Regions from separate parts of the Cupriavidus sp. H19C3 genome, predicted to be linked through region 1. Evidence: predicted binding sites of a transcription regulator. Region 1 holds the regulator's gene; each other region holds the start of a gene.
The links. Region 1 encodes FNR, which switches genes on or off when oxygen is low (the NO sensors DNR and NnrR bind a similar motif). Its sites were predicted from a motif close to TTGATNNNNATCAA; they were not measured.

Region 1 (7,323 bases):
TGACTGGCTCTACGGCGGCGACCCGGACACCATCCACCAGACCATTGCCAAGGGACGCAACGGCAAGATGCCGTCGTTCGCGGCGGCAATCGACGGCAAGCTGGCCGGCGACGTGGCGCAGTACGTGCGCTCGCTGTCGGGGCTGGCCTACGATCCGATCCGCGCCTCGCGTGGCGAGTCAACCTTCAAGACCACCTGCGCAGCCTGCCACGGCAGTGCCGGCACCGGCAACCAGGCGCTTGGGGCGCCCAACCTGTCAGACAAGGTCTGGCTCTATGGCAGTTCCGAGGCGAATATCGTCGACGGCATTCTGAAGGGGCACGAGGGCCATATGCCCGCGCATGAAGAGATTCTCACGCCCGAGCGCATCCAGATGCTGACGGCATACGTGTGGGGCCTGTCGAATGGCGGCGGGGCAGGACGATGAACGATGGCAGCTGGCGGCCGGTCTCCATGGCGGGATCGGAAAGCTCTGAAGATGCGCTCTACGAGGTCCGGCGCAAGATCTATCCGCGTTCGGTCACGGGGGCGTTCGACCGCTGGCGTGTCTGGCTGGTGCTGTTCACGCAGCTGATCTTCTACGGCACGCCCTGGCTGCAGTGGAATGGTCGGCAGGCGGTGTTGTTCGACCTCGGCGCGCGCAAGTTCTATCTGTTCGGCGTGGTGCTGTGGCCGCAGGACGTGATCTACCTGTCGGTGCTGCTGGTGATCTCGGCGCTCGCGCTGTTCCTGTTCACGGCCATCGCGGGACGGCTGTTCTGCGGCTATGCGTGCCCGCAGACCGTCTATACGGAGATCTTCCTCTGGATCGAGCGGCATATCGAAGGCGACCGTTTTGCGCGTATCCGCCTCGACGGCGATCCGTGGAGCGCGCGCAAGCTGCGCATCAAGGCCACCAAGCATGTGCTCTGGGTACTGATCGCGCTATGGACCGGCTTCACGTTCGTGGGCTACTTCACGCCGATCCGGACGCTCGGCGGCGAGGTCCTGAGCCTGTCGCTGGGCCCGTGGCAGACCTTCTGGATGCTGTTCTACGCGTTTGCCACCTGGGGTAATGCGGGCTTCATGCGCGAGCAGGTGTGCAAATACATGTGTCCGTACGCACGCTTCCAGAGCGTGATGGTCGATCGCGATACCTTTGTGGTGACGTACGACGTGGGGCGCGGCGAGCCGCGCGGCAGCCGCGGCCGCAAGACCGATCACCGCGCGGCGGGCCTGGGCGACTGCGTGGACTGCAGCATCTGCGTGCAGGTGTGCCCGACCGGCATCGATATCCGCGACGGACTGCAGTACGAATGCATCGGCTGCGGGGCGTGCATCGATGCCTGCAACCAGGTCATGGACAAGATGAACTATGCGCGTGGCCTGATTCGCTATACCTCGGAAAACGCGATGCGGCAGGGCCTGTCGCTGGCCGCGGCACGCAAGCGGCTGATACGACCGCGCGTCCTGCTGTACGCCGGCATCTGGCTTGTGCTGGCCGCCGGCCTCGCCGTATCGGTGGCGATGCGCGCGCCGCTCAAGGTCGATATCCTGCGCGACCGCGGTGCGCTGGGGCGCGAGGTCGACGGGCAGTGGATCGAGAACGTCTACCGCCTGCAATTGATCAATACCACCGAGGCGCCCATGCATATCGTGGTGCGCGCCGACGGCGCGGACTTGCCCGGCATGACGATCGAGTACGACCACGCGGCCGCGGAGCTGGCGCCGACGTCCAACCGCCTGGTGCCGGTCCGCATCCGTGTACCGATCGACGCCGCGGGGCAGGGCACGCATGCCATCGACATGGTGGTGCAGGCCGAGCAGACGGGTGCAAAGGGCACCCAAACGGTGGCCGAAGTCCGGCAATCCACGCGGTTTATCGTGCCGCGCAATCTTTGACGAAGGAGTTGCCATGTCCCAGGCAAAACCGTGGTGGAAGGAACCGTGGCCCTGGCTGTTGATGAGCGGGCCACTACTGGCGATGATCGGCTGCGGTATCACGATCTGGCTGGCCGCGACCCATGCGGACCGCCCCGTCGGCGAGGCCGTGCGGCATGGCCTGGTGGTGGAGCGCGCCGCGCCGGGACAGCCCGGCACCGAGGCGAGGCGGCCATGAGATGGCGCTGGCTGATGTGGGTGCTCTGGCCCGCGTTTCTCGTCGCGGGGGTGGCGACGGCGGGGGTCTTCTCGCTGATCGATCCGGGCGACCTGATGTTCTTCGGCCATCCGATCCAGGCGTCGCGCGAGGCGGTCTACACGGTGGGGTTCCTGCTCGCGTGGGCGCTGTGCGCGCTGTCGAGCGGACTCACGCTCTATACGATGCCGGTGCGGCTGGCCGATACGGACGAGCTGGAGTAGGTGAGACGGTGAGACTGTGAGAGGGAAGTGGCGCCGGGCGGGGCGCTGGCGCGCCGGCGGGTTCAGCAGCTACGGCTGTAGATCTGCTTGAGGCCCGCCGTATCGACGAGCTTGACATGACGCTGACGAATCTGGATCAACCCCGCTTCGGCAAAGCGCGAGAACAGGCGGCTCACGGTCTCGAGTTTGAGGCCGAGATAGCTGCCGATTTCCTCGCGGCTCATGCGCAGCACGAACTCGCTCGACGAGTAGCCGCGCGCGGCCAGACGGTTGGACAGGTTGATCAGGAACGCGGCCAGTCTTTCCTCGGCGCGCATCGAGCCGAGGGTCATCAGCATCAGATGGTCCTGCGAGATCTCGCGGCTCATCAGGCGGAGAAACTGCTGCTGCAGCGAAGGCAGTTCGCCGGACAGCGCGGTGAGGTCGTTGAAGCGGACCACGCAGACCTCGGTGTCTTCCAGCGCGGACGCATCGGAGGCGTGCTGCATTTCGCAGAGGCCATCGAGTCCGACGATCTCGCCCGGCAGGTGAAAGCCCGTGATCTGCGAGCGGCCGTCTTCCATCGTCACATGCGTCTTGAGGGTGCCAAAGCGGATCGCGTAGACCGCGGTGAGCGGATCGCCCATGCGGTAGAGCGTGTCGCCCTTGTGAATGCGAAAGCGTTCCTGGACAAGCGTATCGATCTTCTCGAGGTCCTGCTCGTTCATGCCAACCGGCAGGCAGAACTGACCCAGTGCACACGTGGAGCAGCGGGGGGACATCTCGGTGATCGGGATCGGCGTGAGCAATTGGAACCTGTGAATAAGGAACCTGCGAACAAGGAACCTGCGAACAAGGAACCTGCGAACAAGAACCCTGTGAATACGGAACCGGTTGATAAGAAACCGGTTGCCAGGGAGTCGGTAAGGAACCGGTTGCTTAGGCGCGCTCGCGGGGGCGCACGATGAAGGCATTCTAGCTTGCGCGCCTAGACGAAAGCGAGAAACACTTGATATTTGAGATACTTTTCAGCGTATTCCTATTAGCGTTATTTGGCGGCATCCATTGCGCGGCAATGTGTGGCGGCATCTCGCTTGCAGTGGAACGCCATCGCGAAACGCCGGTGCGGATAATTGCGCGTGCCGACGGTGTGCAATGGCGTCGTGTGTGGTGGCGCGACACGCTCGTCATGCATGCGGGCCGCGTCAGTACCTACACGATGCTCGGTGCGCTGATGGGGGCCATGGGCGCGCTCGCATGGAAGCAGGACATCGTGCCGCTGCAGCGCGCGCTGTTTGGCGCCGGTAGCGCGATGCTGGTGCTGTCCGGTCTCTGGCTCGCGCGTGGCAGCGCCCCGCGCCTGCCCCGGCTTGAACGCATGGCGGCCCGCGCGGCGCAGGCGCTGACCGGTATCGCGCGTGCCGCGCTGCACGCCGCGCGTGCCACGCACGGGCTGGGCCTCGCGAACGGCGACAGCCTGGCCGCGCTGCGCAGCCCGGGTCACGCCATGGTGGCGCCACCGTGGCTGCGCCGCTACGCCATCGGCCTGGCGTGGGGCCTGGTGCCGTGCGGGATGGTCTATGCCGCGCTCGCGCTGGCACTGCTGGCCGGCAATGCCGCCTCGGGCGCGCTCGTGATGATCGCGTTCGGCCTGGGCACGCTGCCCAACCTGATCGTGCTGTCGGGCCTCTCGGGCTGGCTGCGCCAGCAGGCGCGCCGGCCGCCGGTCCGCATGGTGGCCGGGCTGGTGATCGCGACGTTCGGCGTGGCCGGCGTGGCGCGGGCCATCCTGCTGCCGGACGTGCTGGCCGCGCATGGCTTCTGCCTGGTGCTCTGAGCGCCGGCGTCGTGGCGCGGATGCCACCGCGGATGGGCGCGGCCCATGGCGCTGCGGCACGGTACCCGGCGTGACACCGGCGTGGCACCGGGAGCGGGCATCGTTGCAACGATGTCCCGTGGCGGTTGCAGCCGGGCCCGGGTATGCCATACAATCGCGGGAACCACGGTATCGCACGTAGTTTGTGGCGTCCGCGTCATCGATGGCGGCTCCCTGATCTGGGGAGTGCGTCCAGGGATCCAGGGCAGCGAAGGCGTGCCTGATCCGTTCCCACGGTATTTCCGGTTTAAAAGATCTGGTTCAAAAGACCGGGCAACGCTGGGGAGCGGCGATGCCGGCCCCGGGTGTAGCATGCCTTGAGCCGGCGACCTGGATGGCGCGTGAGGGCGCGTGAGGGCGTCAGTGAGTGCCTGATAGGGCTCGATACCGCTTTGTCGTTTTATCTTGCCGTCGCGTCGTCCGGTTCGAGGGATCTGAATGGTCCGGTACGGTGCGAAGCGACGATGGTCCGCCCCTGAGGGAGGAGGCGCGACGCAAGAGGTCCATCGGCCGGCCACGCCGGACGCAGGACAATCTCCTGCCGGATCGACCCGGCAAATCGAGGCATCACAACGAAGTGCACGGCTCTGGTGCGGCAAGCATGCGAGTTGGCTGCGCGATGAGATGGCGGTAGTGTTCCTGCCGCTGAATCCGAAATCTCCCGTGCTTCGGGACTTGTCCGGAAGCAGGTGCAATACAGGCTGCACGCAATCACATGAATACCCAAGAGGCGAAGATCGTCCTCGAGACCGCGCTGATCTGTGCGCAGGAACCGTTGCGCGTGAACGACCTGCGCAAGCTGTTCGCCGATGACGTCGGGGCCGATACGATCCGCGTATTGCTCGAGGAACTGCGCCAGGATTGGCAGCAACGGGGGGTGGAACTGGTGGCGCTGGCCAGCGGCTGGCGCTTCCAGAGCCGCCCGGAAATGCGTGAATTCCTGGACCGCCTGAATCCGGAAAAGCCGCCCAAGTATTCGCGCGCGGTCATGGAGACGCTGGCGATCATCGCCTATCGCCAGCCGGTGACGCGCGGCGATATCGAGGAGATTCGCGGCGTGACGGTCAGCACGGACGTCATCAAGAAGCTGGAGGATCGCAGCTGGATCGAGGTCATTGGCCATCGCGACGTGCCGGGACGCCCGGCGCTGTACGCGACCACCAAGGCGTTCCTCGACGACCTCGGCCTGCGTACCCTGGACGAGCTGCCGCCGCTGGAGGACGCGCAGGCGCAGGTGCAGGCCGCGCTGCTCGACCAGCAGGCCATCGATTTCGAAGAGATTGCCACGGCCAATCCGCCGGCCAGTGGCGACGAGGAAGCATTCGCGGAACCGGAAACGGTAATGGAACCCCCGGCGGCCGCGTTACCGGAAACGGTAACGGACGGGCAGCCGGAGGCAGTTCGCGTCGATGACCCCATCGGCGAATCCACCGAGGACCAGGCTGTCGCCGCCGACGAGCCGCCCCCTCACCACGGTCAGGATGACGACGGACCTGTCACGCAGGCCAACGGCATCCATCTGGACATCGACGCACCTGCCGGGGAGGCATCCCCGGAGTCGCCGGACGGCAACCTGCCGCATCCGGCCGAGGACGATGAGCGCGTGTCCAACTGAACAACATGCAACATCCGATAGTGAATATTTTGTCTGATTCCGTTGAGCAAGACGTCCGCCAGCCGGACGACACCGGTGCGACGCCGGATGCCGGTGGCACCGACGGTGCACCGCGCCGCAAGGGTCTGCGCCGTGGCTTGCGCAACCTGGTGGCATCGCGCCGCCAGGCCGCACAGGACCGCGATCCCGGTCGCACGGAAGCGGGCGGCGAGAGTACGGCGGGCGAGGCGGGCGGTGCCACCGAGGCTGCCGGCGCGGCACCCGCGCGCGAGCCGCGTGGGCGCGGCCGGCGCAAGCCGGTAGCGACGGAGGCAGGCGAACGCGGCGAAGCCGCGGCGGGTGCGCAGCCGGGTAGTGCGGGGGGGCAACCGCAGGGCCAGGCCCCAGGCCAGTCCCAAGGTCAGGCGCAGGGTAACCGCAAGCGTCGCCAGCAACCGCAGCGCAAGGCCGCGCTGGTCGACGGCGAGACGCGTCCGGCCGGCGGCAACGCAGCGGGCAAGCGCAAGCCGGGTGGTCCGCGCAACAAGAACCAGGGTCAACAGGGTCAGCAGGGCCCGAACCGGGCCGGCGACCGGAACGGCGGCGACAAGCCGTTTGCCAAGGGCGCCAAGCCGGGCAAGGGCGGCGTGAGCGGTGCCGAAGACCTGTTCCGCTTCGTGATCTCGGACCAGTACGACCAGGAAGACATGGTCCTGCCGCGCACCAAGGCCAAGCCCGTGCGCGAACTGTCCGCCGAGGACGATGCGCCCAAGCTGCACAAGGTGCTCGCGGAAGGCGGGCTGGGCTCGCGCCGCGAGATGGAAGAGCTGATTCTGCAGGGGCGCGTTTCCGTCAATGGTCTGCCCGCGCATATCGGCCAACGCATCCTGCCGACCGACCAGGTGCGCGTCAACGGCAAGCTGATTCACCGCAAGATCTCGAGCAAGCCGCCGCGCGTGCTGCTCTATCACAAGCCGGCCGGCGAAATCGTCAGCCAGTCCGACCCGGAAGGCCGTCCCACCGTGTTCGACAACCTGCCGCGCATCAAGACCGGCAAGTGGGTCGCCGTGGGCCGTCTCGACTTCAACACCGAAGGCCTGCTGATCTTCACGACCTCGGGCGATATCGCCAATCGCTTCATGCATCCGCGCTACGGCGTGGAGCGTGAGTATGCGGTGCGTACGCTCGGGGAGCTGGCCGAGGCCGATCGTCAACGCCTGCTTCATGGCATCCAGCTCGACGATGGCGAGGCGAATTTCCTGCGCATCGCCGATGGCGGTGGCGAGGGCGTCAACCAGTGGTACCACGTGGCGCTGACCGAAGGGCGCAATCGTGAAGTGCGCCGCATGTTCGAGGCCGTGGGACTGACGGTGTCGCGCCTGATCCGCACGCGCTATGGCCAGTTCCTGCTGCCGCGCGGCCTCAAGCGTGGTCGCTGGCAGGAACTGGAGGCGAGCGACGTGCGCGCGCTGATGACTGGCATTGGCCTGAAGGCGCCAGCCAAGGGCGAGCAGCAGTCCAAGGGTGGCACCAA
Region 2 (7,323 bases), on a different replicon from region 1:
TGGGCGGCGTGACCGATACGCTGTTGCGGGAGATGCCGGCGGCGACCCTGCTGTGTCACTGAGCCGCTTTCCGCTGACCAGGTTTGCCACTGACTGCTGACTGGTTTCAGGGTGCGACCTCGGGGTGCGACCTCGGGGTGCGACCTCGGTGGTGCGACCCAGTGCGACCCAGTGCGACCCCAGTGCGACCCCAGTGCGACCCCGGTGCGACCCCAGTGCGACCTCAGTGCGACATCACCAGTGGCAGCGTCGCCCGCTGCAGCAGCGTCCGCGATACGCCACCAAACGCGAGTTCGCGCATGCGCGAATGCCCATAGCATCCCGCCACGATCATGTCGGCCGAGAGCGCGCGCGCCGTGCGCAGCAGGGCCTCGCCGGGCTCCGCATGCCGGGCATGCGCGGCGTGGGCGGCATGGGCGGCACGGCAGGCGTGTGCGGCTTGCATACGCGGCTCGGACTCGGCGCCGGGCACCGGCCGCACGGTGGCTTCGATACCGTGGCTGGCCAGGTATCTGACGATCGGCCCGGCACCACCGGCGTCGCTGGCGCACACCACCGTGACCATGGCGGCGTGGCCCAGCAGCGGTAGCGCGTCCGCTACCGCACGCGCGGCTTCCGGACTGTCGTTCCAGGCAATCAGCACGTGCCCGCCGAGCAGCGGCGGGGCGTTGGCGGGCACCACCATCACGGGGCGCCCGCAGTCCAGCAGCACGGCTTCCGCGGGGTCCGCCACGAGCGGCGGCATGCCCGACCATGGCGGCCGGCGCGCCAGCAACAGCAGGTCCGCCGAGCACGCCAGCTGTGTCAGCGCGCGGGCCGGATCGTCTTCCACCATCTCGTGCGACCAGCTCACGGCATGCCCGGTTTCGGCCATGATGTCGCGCATGAGGTTGGCATGGCCAAACGCCTGGGCGCGCAGTTGCTCGTGCACGAGCACGGCACGCCGGGCACCGTCTTCCACGCCGCGGACATGGCCGACGCGCACGCCGGTGGTGGTCACGCCGGTGAGGTGGGCACCAAAGCGGAAGGCGAGCACGGCGGCGGCACGCAACCGGTCGCGGCAGCCATCGTCGGCGCCGATTTCCACGAGGATCGATTTGTAGTCCATGCTTGCAGGCCGCTCCGGCTAGTGAGAGAACAGGACCGGCACCGTCATCGCGCGCAGCAGCGTGCGCGTCACGCCGCCGAACACGGCTTCCCGCCACGGGCCATGACCGTAGGCACCGCTGACGATCAGGTCCGCTCCGGTGTCCGAGGCATGCGACAGGATGGCATCGCCGGCGTCCTGACCGGCGCCGAGCGCACAGGTCAGCGCACGTGCGGTGACGCCGTGCCGCGCCAGCCACGCGAGCGCGTATTGCACCGATGTACCCTGAGTGACGCGCGTGCCGTTGTCCGCAGGGCCCGGCGCGGGGTCAGCGAAGCCACGCTCGTGGCCCGCCGGTCGGTGCGCCTCGGTGTGCGCCTCGGTATGCGTCTCGTAGTGGGTCGTTGGATGGGTCTCGTGATGCGCCGGTTGGTGATCCGCATACCGGTTGCGCGCGCTGTGCTCGCGGAAGTGGACCAGTTGGACCGAACCGGCACGGCGCAGCAGGGGCAGGCTGTCGCGCAGCGCCCGCGTCGATTCGCGGCTGCCGTTCCACGCCACCAGTACCGCGCGACCGGGTCGTTCGCGAATCCAGCCATGCGCGGGAATCACCAGTACGGGCCGGCCGGCCGCCAGAATGCACGAGCCCAGCGCCGCCAGATTGTCGCCTTCCTTGCCCAGAAAGGTGTGCTGGCCGAGCACCAGCAGGTCCACCGCGCGGCTCTCGTGCACCAGCCGTTGCGCCGGATCGCCGTGAGTCGCATGCCAGCTGCCTTCGACCGGGGCATCCTCGATGACGCCGAGAAAGGCGCGCCGCACAACCTCGGCGTCGCTCGACGGGCCGTCGTGCGGTGTGGCCGGATCCGCATGCAGCGCGTGCACATGCGCGTCGAACGCACTCGCAAGCACCACGCTCGCGGCAATATGCTGGTGGCTGCGACGACTGCTGTCCAGGTAGACGAGGATGCTGGCGAGGTCCATGTCGGTCCGTCGGTAAGAAACATGTCCAATCTAGCCGGGCCGGCACGCCGCTCGTTGAGGCACGTCAAGCCGTGGCGAGATCGGAGTGCCCGCCGCGATTGACGGTGGCCGCGGCCACGTGGGATAACCAGACCGGTTCCATCCGCGGGAGCAGGCAATGGTCAGGACAATGGGCAGAACAGTGGCGGCGACGATGCGGGCGATGGTGTTCGATGGCGCCAACCCGCATCTGCATGCGCAGGAGCGCCCGGTCCCGCAACCGGGGCCAGGCGAAGTACGCGTTGCGGTTTCCGCATGCGGCGTGTGCCGCACCGACCTGCACGTGGTCGACGGCGAACTGCCAGCGCCCAAGCCGGCCTTGATACCGGGCCACGAGATCGTCGGGCGGGTCGACGCGCTCGGCGCCGGTGTCACGTCGTTGCGCGTCGGCGAGCGCGTCGGCGTACCGTGGCTCGGGCATACCTGCGGGCAATGCCGCTTTTGCCGCGATGGTCGCGAGAACCTGTGCGATGCGCCGGCGTTCCACGGCTATACGCGCGATGGCGGCTATGCCGAGTACGTGGTGGCCGACAGTGACTATTGCTTCCGCATTCCCGACCGCTACGGCGACACGGAGGCCGCGCCGCTGCTGTGCGCGGGCCTGATCGGCTTCCGCACCCTGCGCATGGCGGGCGCGGCGCGGCGGCTCGGTATCTATGGGTTTGGCGCCGCCGCCCACCTCGTGACGCAGATCGCGGTGGCGCAGGGGCGCACGGTCTACGCCTTCACCCGCGCCGGCGACGACGGCGCGCAGCAGCTGGCGCGTGCCGTCGGCGCGGCCTGGGCCGGCGATAGCGATCACGATGCGCCGGACCGGCTCGACGCGGCCCTCATCTTCGCGCCCGCCGGCGGGCTGGTGCCGCGCGCGCTGGCCGCGGTCGAGAAGGGCGGTATCGTGGTCTGCGGCGGCATCCATATGAGCGATATCCCGTCCTTTCCATATCGCCTGCTATGGGAAGAGCGCCGCCTGGTTTCCGTGGCCAACCTGACGCGCGCCGACGGGCACGAGCTGATGCGGGCGGCCGAGGCCATTCCGCTGCAGGTCCATGTCACGCCCTATGCGCTGGCCGACGCCAATACGGCGCTCGACGACCTGCGGGCCGGCCGCCTGGCCGGTGCCGCCGTGCTGCGGATTGCCGGCGCGTGAGGGTCGGCGCGTGAGGGTCGGCGAGGCCGGGCGGCTGGTGGCGCCTGGCCCCAATGTAGCGCCGGCAGCGCCGTCGGGCGACCTGCGGGGGACCGCGAGGTGCCCTCCGAGTGGCCTCCGAGGCATGTACGGGCGCCGACAAACTCCCGTGTGCCTGTCAGGCTTTACTGACAATTTCCAGCGCTGCGCCGACATCGGGCTCAGCGACGGCTGATTTATCTCCTGGCGTCCGGCCACCATACTCCACCCATACTCAATGCGGCGATGCGCCGGAGGTCCAGGTAGCCCTGGTCCTTCATAAATAGGGGTGGGCAAATGTATCAGGAAGCGGAAGTGCGGGGGCAGATGCCTGCCCCACGGATGAAGGTGGTACCGATGCGGGCGCCGGAAAGCGAAGCGGCCACGTGCCGGCACCAGGCGCGTTGCTCGGCCTGTGCGCTGCGGCACCTGTGCATGGCGTCGTGCCTCGGTGACGACAGTATCGGCCGGCTGGAAACCGTGGTCAGCCACTGGCGCATGGTTCATCGCGGCGAGGCGCTGTTCCGCGCCGGCGATCCGTTCCAGAGCCTCTACGCGTTGCGTTCGGGCAGCATCAAGACCGTCACCGGCGATGCCAGCGGCTGCGAGCATGTCACCGGCTTCTACATGGTTGGCGAAACGCTTGGCCTGGGCGCCATCAGCAACGGCGAATACGACTGCGATGCGATCGCGCTCGAAGACAGCGCCGTGTGCGTGATTCCGTTCGCGCCGATGGAAGCGCTCTGCCGCGACCTCAAGCCGCTGCAGCAACATTTCCATCGCATGCTCAGCACCGAGATCGTGCGCGAGGCCCGCCAGATGGCGTTGCTGTCCGGCATGAACTCGGAACAGCGCGTCGCCGCCTTCCTGGTCAACCTGTCCCGGCGGCTGCAGCAGCGGGGTTACTCGCCGCGCAATTTCACCCTGCGCATGACCCGCGACGAGATCGGCAACTACCTCGGCATCAAGCTGGAAACCGTCAGCCGCGCGTTCTCGCGCTTTCAGCGCGAAGGCTTCCTGCGCGTCGATGGCAAGCATGTCGAGCTGTTCGACGTCGAGGCGCTGGCCGCGATCTGACCGCTTGTCGATTTGCCGGCCGAAGCGATCGATACGCTTATCGATGGGCTCAGGATACGTGCACCCCCATACCTGCACTCCATACCTGCACCCCATACCTGCACCCCACACGTGCAAGCGATACCTGTAATACGCCCCCGCGTCTCCGCGCGACACCGTCTTGCCGCGCGGAGCACGGATGGAGTCGCCGGAGTCAGTGAATCTCGATCTTGCGTTGTGGCGTCGCCTGGCTCTTGGGCAGCGTCAGGCGCAGGACGCCATTTTCGTAGCTGGCGTCCACGTGCGCTTCGTCGATCGGGGTATCGAGCGTGAATGCACGCTGCATGCTGCCACTGTAGCGTTCGCGGCGGATCACGCGTTCGCCCTGTTTCTCCTCGCTGGCCTTTTCCACCTTGGCCGCGATCATGACGGTGCCGCGTTCCACCGACACCTGGATGTCTTCCTTCTTGGCGCCCGGAATCTCGGCGACCACGGTGTAGTCCTTGTCGGACTCGGTCACGTCGACCTTGAAGGCCAGGCCGGCGTCGCCGTTGCCACGCAAGGCGCGCATCATGCCCTGGAACATGTCGCCGATCGGCTCGATCGAGAATGGATCGTACAGACGAATATTGCTCATGGTGATCTCCTGTATGAAAACGCGGGGAACATGGCTGCCCGTCCCGCGCTTCCATACTGGCAGTCCACGCGCCGCAGGCGTTGCGCTGGATCAATGAGCGCGAGCCTCATCTTTCTATAGTTGCGAGGTCGACACCGCGCTCACGTGCGCTCCCCTGCCGCCCATGACCATCCGCAACCTCGAGCATCTTTTCCATCCGGCGTCCATCGCGGTGATCGGCGCCAGCATGCGGCCCGGCCGGGTCGGCACCACCGTGCTGAGGAACCTGCGTCAAGGCGGCTTTGCCGGCGCGATCCATGCCGTCAACCCGCGCCACGAGGTGGTCGACGGGCTGCCATGCCATGCGCGCGTGGGCGATTTGCCCATGGCGCCGGAGCTGGCCGTCATCTGCACGCCGCCGTCCACCGTACCCGGGTTGATCGCGGAACTCGCCAGCGCCGGCTGCAAGGCGGCCATCGTGCTGACCGCGGGGCTCGACGCCGCCACCCGTCAGGCCATGCTGGAAGCGGCGCGGCCGGCGCTGTTGCGTGTGCTCGGCCCCAACTGCGTGGGGCTGCTGGTACCCGGCATCGGACTTAATGCAAGCTTTGCGCATGCCAGCGCGCAGGCCGGCAAGCTCGCGTTCGTTTCGCAATCGGGGGCGCTCGCGACGGCGGTGCTCGACTGGGCCAATGCGCGCGGCATCGGTTTTTCCCATTTCGTCTCGCTCGGCGACAGTGCCGACGTCGACGTGGGTGACGTCATCGACTACCTCGCCGCGGATGCCGCCACCAGCGCCATCCTGCTGTACGTGGAGGCAATTCGCGGCGGCCGCAAGTTCATGTCGGCGGCCCGCGCCGCGGCGCGCAACAAGCCGGTGATCGTGGTCAAGGCGGGGCGTACCCCCGCATCGGCGCAGGCCGCGGCGTCGCATACCGGTGCCATGGCGGGCGCCGACGACGTGTACGACGCGGTTATCCGCCGCGCCGGCATGCTGCGTGTGGATACCACCGAAGAACTGTTCGATGCGGTGGAGACGCTCGCGCGCGCGGGCCGGCCGCTGGGCGAACGGCTGGCCATCGTCACCAATGGCGGCGGGGCAGGCGTGATGGCCGCCGACGCGCTCGTACGCGCGGGCGGTACGCTGGCCACCCTGTCCGCCCAGACCATCGCGCAGCTCGATGCCGTGCTGCCGGCCACCTGGCCGCGCGCCAATCCGGTGGACATCATCGGCGATGCGCCGATCGCGCGTTATGTCGATACGCTGCGCATCCTGCAGGCCGCGCCGGAGGTCGATGCGATCCTGTTGCTGCATGCGCCCACGGCGATCGTCGATAGCCGCGAGATCGCGCCGGCCCTCGTCGCGCAGGCGCGCGGACCGCGTCCCGTCTTCAGCAGCTGGCTGGGCGGCGATGCCGTGCAGGCGGCCCGGCGCATCTGCCGCGAGGCCGGCGTGCCCACCTACGACACGCCCGAGCAGGCGGTGCGCGGCTTCCTGCAGACGGTAACGCAGGCACGTAACCGGCGTCTGCTGATGCAGACCCCGCCGGCCGCGCCGCAACTGGCCGCCGACCGCGCCACGGCGGTCGCGCTGATCGAGTCCGCGCTGGCGGCGGGGCATACGCAACTGCCGGCCGATGCCGCGGCACGCGTTCTCGAGGCGTACGGCATACCGGTCGCCACCACCCGCATCGCGCGGGACGCGCAGGAGGCCGCCGTGCTGGCGGCGGCGCTCGGCTTTCCGGTGGCCCTCAAGATTGCCTCGCGCGCCATCTCGCACAAGTCGGATGTCGGCGGCGTGGTACTGGGTCTGTCATCGGCGGAACAGGTGCGTGAGGCCGCGCTGGCGATGCGCGCCCGCGTGAGCCAGCAGATGCCACACGCGCGCCTCGACGGCTTTACGGTGCAGCGGATGGCCGGTGGCCCGCATGCCTTCGAGCTGATCGTCGGCATTGCCACCGATCCCGTGTTCGGCCCCGTCGTGCTGTTCGGGCAGGGCGGCACCGCGGTGGAACGTATCGCCGATCGGGCCGTCGCGCTGCCGCCGCTGAACCGGCTGCTTGCCGCGGAACTGGTGTCGCGCACGCGTATCGCGCGGCTGCTCGGCGGCTATCGCGAGGTGCCGCCGGTCGACATGGCCGCGCTCGAAGGTGTGCTGCTGGCGGTCTCGCGCATGGCGTGCGAGCTCGATGGCATTGCCGAACTCGATATCAACCCGCTGCTGATGACCGCCAGCGGCGCGATCGCGCTCGATGCGCGCATCGTGATCCGCCGCGCCGGCCAGGACGCGCAAGACCGCCTGGCGATCCTGCCGTATCCGTCGGAACTGGTGCGGTCCGTGGCATGGCAGGGCGAGACGCTGTGGCTGCGACCGGTGCG
Region 3 (7,323 bases), 510 kb from region 1:
AGTTGGCCACCAGCCCGCGCCCGAAGCGCGTCAGCAGCAGGATGGTGACCAGCACGAGCCCGGCGATGGCGAGGTTGCCGAGGTCACCGTAGGCGAGGTTGGGGACCTCCTTGACCACGCCATCGATCACCGCACGCGTGGTCGGCTGGCCGCCGCCGGCCCAGTTGATGCCGACGCGCATCAGCGACACGCCGATCAGCGTGATCACGGTGCCGGTCACCACCGGAGGAAAGAGCCCAAGCATGCGCCCCATCAGCGGTGCGACCAGGATGCCGAAGATGCCCGACGCGATGACCGCGCCATAGATGCCGAGCAGCCCGACGTTGGGATCGCTGCCAATGGCGATCATCGGCGCCACGGCGGCAAACGTCACGCCCATCATGACCGGCATGCGGATGCCGAAGCGCCAGAAGCCGAACGCCTGGATCAGCGTGGCGAGACCTGCGGCGAACAGGTCGGCGTTGATGAGGAAGGCCAGCTGGTCCTTGGGCAGTTTCAGTGCGCCGCCGACGATCAGCGGTACGGCCACGGTGCCGGCATACATCACCAGGACGTGCTGCAGTCCCAGTGCCAGCAGCCGTCCGGATGGCAGGCGTTCGTTGATGCGATCCGCCGGGGCCATGGTGCTCGCGGAAGTCATGGGTGTCTCCTCTCTTTCCGATGGTGGGAATCCGTCGCCTCCACCCCCGGGCATCGGTGCGTGCGCGCGTGGCATCTCTGTGCGGATACCTGTGGTGCGCGCGGGCCGGGTGGCAATAGAGGCGCGGTAGCAAGCGGCGCGCCAGCGCTAACCGCCGTGGTCGCCGTGACCGGTCCGGCCCAGTACGCTGCGCAGGTCGAAATTGCCCGGTTCGTCGGGTTGTACACGGTCCGCACAGGCGCCAAGGTGGTGCGCCATGCGGGCCTGGGCGAGCGCGGCGTCGCCCGCTTCCAGTGCGTCCAGAATGTCGTCATGCTCATCGAACGAGCACGCGTTGTGGCCCGGCGCTTCCACGCTCGCGATCATCAGCGTGGTGCGCGATACCAGCCGCCGCATCATCGTTACCAGCAACGCATTGCCCGACAGATCGGCCAGCGCGGTGTGGAATTCCGCCGACAGGCGGATCCAGCGCGGCCGCTCGTGCGAAAGAAAGGCTTGCCGTTCGGACGCGACCATCTTGCGCAGCGGCGCGATAATCGTTTTCACATCGGGCTGGGCGGCGAGCTTCTCGAGCACCGCGCGTTCCAGCATCTGGCGCAGCTCGAACATGTCGTGCGCCTCGTCGGTGGAAGGGCTGGCGATAAACGCGCCGCGGTTGGGTTCGAGATCGACCATGCCGTCGGCGGCAAGGCGCGACAGCACCTTGCGCACGGTATGGCGCGCCGTGGCATAGATCTCGCACAGCGCATGCTCGGTCAGCTTGGTGCGCGGCGGCAGCCGGTGCTCCATGATGGCGTCGTAGATCTCGTGGTACATGCGCTCCTCGACGGAACCCTTGCGCGGCGGTTTGCCGAGCGCCGGCAGGCTGGCGCCGGCGAGCGCGTCGTCGGCCTGGGTCGAAGCAGGAACGGGGGTGGTGGCAGCGGCAATCAGCTTGAGATTCTTGGACATCTCGGACACCCGGATAGAAGGCGGCAGTGGAAGGCGATGGTGCCGAGCGATCGTAGCGATGGACGGCTGGCCCCGGATTCCGCGCGCCGTGATGACCGTTATATGGCGCGTGGCATTAAAAATTGTTGACAATTATTTGGATGGGGAAGCAATATTGTCAACAAAACAGCTCAAGGTTTTCGACAAATCCGGGTAATTCCGGAGTTGTCAGTCGGAATGGATCGGCGCATTGTCGCCACGCACCATTCCAGCGCCGGGATGCGTGAAAACACGTACCGAGCGGGCACCATTCCCACATATGGTGCTGGTGAAGGCAGCGGCGCCCTCACAACCCAAACCGTCAAGGAACAACAGGATGGGACGCCTCACTACGCATGTGCTCGACACTGCTGCCGGTACGCCCGGGCACGGCATGTCGGTTACGCTCCATAAAATTGTCGACAATCGGCGCGAGACGCTGCAGCGCTTCGTCACGAACCACGATGGCCGTTGCGACCAGCCGCTACTGCAGGGCGACGCGCTGGTGCCGGGCGTGTACGAACTCGAGTTCGGCGCCGGCGACTACTTCCGAGCCCAGGGCGTCAAGCTGCCGGAGCCGGCGTTTCTCGATGTGGTGACGCTGCGCTTTGGCATTGCCGATGCCGGTGCGCACTACCACGTGCCGCTGCTGGTTTCGCCGTGGTCCTACTCGACCTATCGCGGCAGCTGAACGCCGCGTAAGACAAGGTAGGAGACACATCATGGAAGGCTATATCCTCGACTGGGCCAATCTGCTGCTGCGCTGGCTGCATGTGATCACGGCCATCGCCTGGATCGGTTCCTCGTTCTATTTCGTCTGGCTCGACAACAGCCTGACGCGTCCGCAGGATCCCGGGCTCAAGGACAAGGGGGTCGACGGCGAATTGTGGGCCGTGCACGGCGGCGGCTTCTACAATCCGCAGAAGTACCTGACCGCGCCGAAGCAGTTGCCCGAGCACCTGCACTGGTTCTACTGGGAGTCGTATTCCACCTGGATGAGCGGCTTTGCGCTGCTGGTGGTGCTGTACCTGTTCAATGCCAGCACGTTCCTGATCGACAAGAACGTCTACGACATGTCGCCGGGCGCGGCGGTCGGTTTTGCGGTGTCGTACCTGCTGATCGGCTGGATCGTCTACGACTGCATCTGCCGCGTCTTCGGCAAGAACGACAAGGTGGTCGGTCTGCTGGTGGCGTTGTATGTCGCGGCGGCGGCGTTCGCGGCGTGCCATATCTTCTCGGGCCGGGCCGCGTTCCTGCTGACCGGGGCGATGATCGCCACCATCATGAGCGCGAACGTGCTGGTGTGGATCATCCCCGGGCAGCGCAAGGTGGTGGCGGCGCTCAAGGCCGGGCAACCGGTGGACCCGATCCACGGCAAGCGCGGCAAGCAGCGCAGCGTGCACAACACGTACTTCACGCTGCCGGTGCTGTTCGCGATGCTGTCGAACCACTACAGCATGACCTACAGCTACAAGTACAACTGGCTGGTGCTGATCCTGATCATGCTGGCCGGGGTGGCGATCCGCCAGTTCTTCATTCTCAAGCACAAAGGCAGGATCAATATCGCGTGGCCCGCGGTGGGCGTGGCGCTGCTGGCTGGCGTGGCGGTCATGATCGCGCCGCAGCCGCGGCCGATGGTGGCGGGCGCGGCGGCCGACGGTGCCGCCAACGCGGTGAGCTTCCACAAGGTGCGGGAGATCATCAACGCGCGCTGCGTGCAGTGCCATGCCGAGGCGCCCAAGATGATGCCGAGTGCCGCCAAGGGCATCAAGCTCGATACGGTGGACGAGATTCGCGCCCATGCGCAGCTGATCTATCAGCAGGCCGTGCAGCAGAAGGCCATGCCGCTCGGCAACGTCACCCAGATTACGGACGACGAGCGCGCGCTGCTGGGGCAATGGTTCGAGGGCGGGGCCAAGACCACCAACTGACTGGATTGACGACCGGGCATCGGTGATCGACGGCCCGCGCCGCGGGACCGTCGAGGGTTTGAGCGGGGCGCATGCCCCGTTTTTTTGCCTCAGCCGCCTACGTTGAACAGTGCCAGCAGGCCCAGCACCAGGAAAATCGCCGCCGCGATCTTGTGCACGAGCGCGATCGGCATCTTGTTGGCGAACTTGTCGCCGAGCAATACCGCCGGGGCGTTGGCGAGCATCATGCCGAACGTGGTGCCGGCCACCACCGCCAGGACTTCGCCATGGAAGCGCGCCGCCAGGGCCACGGTGGCAATCTGCGTCTTGTCGCCCATCTCCGCAAAGAAGAACGCCACGATCGTGGTGCCGAGGATGCCCAGCGCGCCCTTGACCGGTTTGGCTTGCTCGGCGTCGTCGAGCTTGTCGGGGATCAGCATCCAGCCGGCCATGGCGATAAAGCCAAGGCCCAGGATCCAGCGCAGCAGGTTGGCGCCAAGGACCTGGGTAATCCAGCCGCCGAGCGCGCCGGCAAAGCCATGGTTGACGAGCGTGGCGATCAGGATGCCGACAATGATGGGGAGGGGCTTGCGATAGCGTGCGGCGAGCACGAGGGACAGCAGCTGGGTCTTGTCGCCCATTTCGGCCAGGGCCACGATGCCTGTGGAGACGAGGAAGGATTCCATGTTTTTCTGGTGAACAACCGGGCCGCTATGCATCGCGAGATGCCAATGACACACACCTTCCCCGGCCCGGCCAGAAAGGTGAGGTCATCGGTCTCGCCAGGCATGGTCGCCGACAGCAGGCTGTCAGGACCGGGCTGCGCACGCCATAACCAGTATCCCGGCGCTATCGCCATGAATCCGGTCAAGTCTGTTGACGTACGCCCCCGTCTGCCGCGATCTCACATGGTTTTATCCACATGGTTTTATCCACATGGTGTGACCCACATGGTGTGACCCACATTGCGTGGGACGGCAGAAGCAGGGCGGCTACTCCCCAATGGAAGTGGCGATTATAGCGGCGGTGGATCGTACCGTCCACCCCGGACGGGTCACCGCGGGCACCCGAGATGGCAACCTTACGTCGGAATCGGTGCGCGTTCGCTGGTCTGCCGGCCGCGGAAATCGGTCCAGCACAGCGCCTTGAAGTCGTAAAGCTTGCAGCGGCGCGCAGTGTGGAAGTACCAGCGCCATGAGAAGTTCTCGACGATGATGCGGCCCGGCAGCGCGTGTTCAAGCAGGGCCTGCGCCCGCTTGAGCCGGTACAGCGGCACGCTCATGTCCACATGGTGCGCCGTGTGTTCCATGATGTGGTGGAGCGCGGCGCCGATGCCATGGCGGAAGCGCAGGTGTACCGTGGTCGAGACGAACGGCTGGGCCTTGGCCCACATGGCCTTGGTGTCGTACCACGCCACGCTGGTATGAGTATGGTGGACATACAGCACGAAGCCGACCGTCAGGTTCCAGACCAGGAACGGCAGCACGAACCCGCTGCCGATCATGAAGCCCACCGATTGCCCGGTGGCCACCGCGAGCCACGCGAGCGCGCCGATCCACACCGCGCCGAAGGCCGCCACCAGCATGCAATCCCAGAAGAAGATCGGGCGCCGCGTGGCCATCTGGCGCCGGCTCGGGAAAAACAGCTTGAGCCACCAGATTTCCACCAGATAGTAGAGGCCGGCGCCGAGGCCGTTGCGGTAGATGCGCTCCATCGCGCGGCGCCAGCGTGGCAGCGCCTGGTATTCCTCGAGCGAGTACGGCGCCCAGACGAAGTCGAAGCCCTTCAGGTTGGTGTAGCCGTGATGCACGACGTTATGGCCCACTTCCCACAGGCTGTACGGCGTGAGCGACGGCAGGAAGGTCAGCCGGCCCAGCCATTTGTTGAGGCCGCGCCGCGGCGTCAGGCTCTGGTGGCAGGCATCGTGGCCGATGATGAACAGGCGCGCGATCACCAGGCCGGCGAGCACGCCAAGGCCGAGCTTGGCCCACCACGGCGTGGCCAGTACCACGCCGGCCATCACGGCCGCGAAGAACAGGTAATCGAAAGCGAACAGCAGCAGCGCGCGCGTCGTGCTGCGCTGGCCCAGCGGGATGAGCCAGCCGCGGATGGTCTTGCGGCCGGGCAGCGGCGCATCGGCCGCGATCGGCTCGGGCAGCGGCACGCCGCGCGGGTCGAGGCGCAGGGAATGGTCGGCGCGAGTGTCCGGTTGCGCGGCGGCCTGGCGGGTGAATGTGGGCGGGGGCGAAAGGTGCCGGGGGGTACCGGCCGCGGGTGTATCAGGGGCGCGTGTATCGGGGACGCGTGTATTAGGGACGCGTGTATTAGGGACGCGTGTATCAGGGGCGAACGCGCCGGCTTCCGCCAGCGCAAGTTCGTCAGAACGGGCAGTCATGCTGAGGCCTTCCGTAATCAGTCGTATTTGCGCCAAATTCCGAAAGCGGGCGCGTATGAGCCGACAGGCTAGAAGGATTCCGTGACAGTCGTGTTGATATGCGTCAATTCTTGCCCGATATGCCACTTCTGGCCAACCGGGCCTCGCGCGCGGCCGGACGTTTCCGTCCGCAAGGCGGAGTCGCCGCGCGCGAGCGCGCTCAGACCGCCAGCACCCGCGTGGCCTCGCCCATGATGTAGACGTTGTCGACCACGCGATCGTCGCCGAGCATCGCAAACGCGAACAACTGCTCCTCGAGCGTCTCCGAGCGGCCGCTGCGGCGCGCGATCAGCGGCGTGGCTTCCGGGTCCAGCACGATGAAGTCGGCCTCGCAGCCCGGCGTGAAGCTGCCGATGCGGTCTTCCCAGCCGAGTGCCTCGGCCGCGGCGCGCGTGGCCAGGTAGAACATGCGCTGCGCGGTCAGGTGGTAGCCGCCCATGCGCGCCACCTTGTGCGCCGCGTTCATGGTGCGGAACATCGAGAACGAGGTGCCGCCGCCCACGTCGGTGGCCAGCGTGACGTTGAGCCGGTGTGCGTCGGACTGGTGGAAGTCGTAGAAACCGCTGCCGAGAAACAGGTTGGAGGTGGGGCAGTGCGCCACCGCCGCGCCGCTGTCCGCGAGCCGGCGGCGGTCGTCGGGATCGAGGTAGATCGCATGTCCGTAGAACGCGCCGGGACGCAGCAGCCCGTGGCGGTCGTAGACGTCGAGGTAGCTGCGCGCGTCCGGAAACAGTTCGGCCACCCATTTCACCTCGTCGCGGTTCTCCGCCACGTGGGTCTGGATAAACGTGTCCGGATAGGCGCGCGCAAGCTCGCCGCAGGCGCGCAGCTGCGCCTCGCTCGAAGTCGGCGCAAAGCGCGGGGTGATGGCGTACGCCAGGCGTCCCTGGTTGTGCCAGCGCGAGATCAGGTCGGCCGAGTCGCGCGCCCCGGATTCGGCGGTATCGCGCAGGAACTCCGGGCAGTTGCGGTCCATCAGCACCTTGCCGGTGACCATGCGCATGTTGCGCTCGGCGCTGGCCGCGAACAGCGCATCGGCTGAAGTCGCGTGCACCGTGCTCCAGACCACCGCGCTGGTGGTGCCGTTGCGCAGCAGCTCGTCGGCGAAGAATGCCGCCACCGCGCGCGCATAGGCGGGCTCGCTGAAACGGCGTTCCTCGGGAAAGGTGTAGGTTTCCAGCCAGTGCAGCAGGCCTGGCGACGGCGACGCGATGATGTCGGTCTGCGGGTAGTGCACGTGCGTATCGATAAAGCCGGGCACGATCAGCTTGCCGCGATGGTCGACGATGTCCGCGCCGGCGGGAATCTGCGGCAGCAACGCTTCATGATCGCCCGCGGCGACGATGCGCCCGGCACGGATGATCAGCACG

Region 2: DFLDMN_RS20365 (universal stress protein) is a predicted target of FNR. The motif match lies at 2,123-2,136, and genes of this name have one in related genera.
Region 3: DFLDMN_RS19505 (fatty acid desaturase) is a predicted target of FNR. The motif match lies at 6,008-6,021, and genes of this name have one in related genera.

Annotation. Positions count from the first base shown of each region.
Region 1 is NZ_CP184985.1:487,056-494,378, forward strand. Features, by position in the region: gene ccoP (cytochrome-c oxidase, cbb3-type subunit III) at 1-427, shown strand, start outside; gene ccoG (cytochrome c oxidase accessory protein CcoG) at 424-1,881, shown strand; gene DFLDMN_RS02255 (hypothetical protein) at 1,895-2,098, shown strand; gene DFLDMN_RS02260 (hypothetical protein) at 2,095-2,340, shown strand; gene fnr (fumarate/nitrate reduction transcriptional regulator Fnr) at 2,403-3,128, opposite strand; gene DFLDMN_RS02270 (sulfite exporter TauE/SafE family protein) at 3,329-4,156, shown strand; gene scpB (SMC-Scp complex subunit ScpB) at 4,911-5,810, shown strand; gene rluB (23S rRNA pseudouridine(2605) synthase RluB) at 5,816-7,323, shown strand, end outside.
Region 2 is NZ_CP184986.1:187,883-195,205, forward strand. Features, by position in the region: gene DFLDMN_RS20355 (universal stress protein) at 1-62, shown strand, start outside; gene DFLDMN_RS20360 (universal stress protein) at 224-1,108, opposite strand; gene DFLDMN_RS20365 (universal stress protein) at 1,127-2,068, opposite strand; gene DFLDMN_RS20370 (zinc-dependent alcohol dehydrogenase family protein) at 2,262-3,254, shown strand; gene DFLDMN_RS20375 (helix-turn-helix domain-containing protein) at 3,600-4,349, shown strand; gene DFLDMN_RS20380 (Hsp20/alpha crystallin family protein) at 4,543-4,965, opposite strand; gene DFLDMN_RS20385 (bifunctional acetate--CoA ligase family protein/GNAT family N-acetyltransferase) at 5,129-7,323, shown strand, end outside.
Region 3 is NZ_CP184985.1:4,215,167-4,222,489, forward strand. Features, by position in the region: gene DFLDMN_RS19480 (nucleobase:cation symporter-2 family protein) at 1-640, opposite strand, end outside; gene DFLDMN_RS19485 (GntR family transcriptional regulator) at 788-1,591, opposite strand; gene uraH (hydroxyisourate hydrolase) at 1,947-2,300, shown strand; gene DFLDMN_RS19495 (urate hydroxylase PuuD) at 2,332-3,540, shown strand; gene DFLDMN_RS19500 (TMEM165/GDT1 family protein) at 3,630-4,205, opposite strand; gene DFLDMN_RS19505 (fatty acid desaturase) at 4,601-5,914, opposite strand; gene guaD (guanine deaminase) at 6,114-7,323, opposite strand, start outside.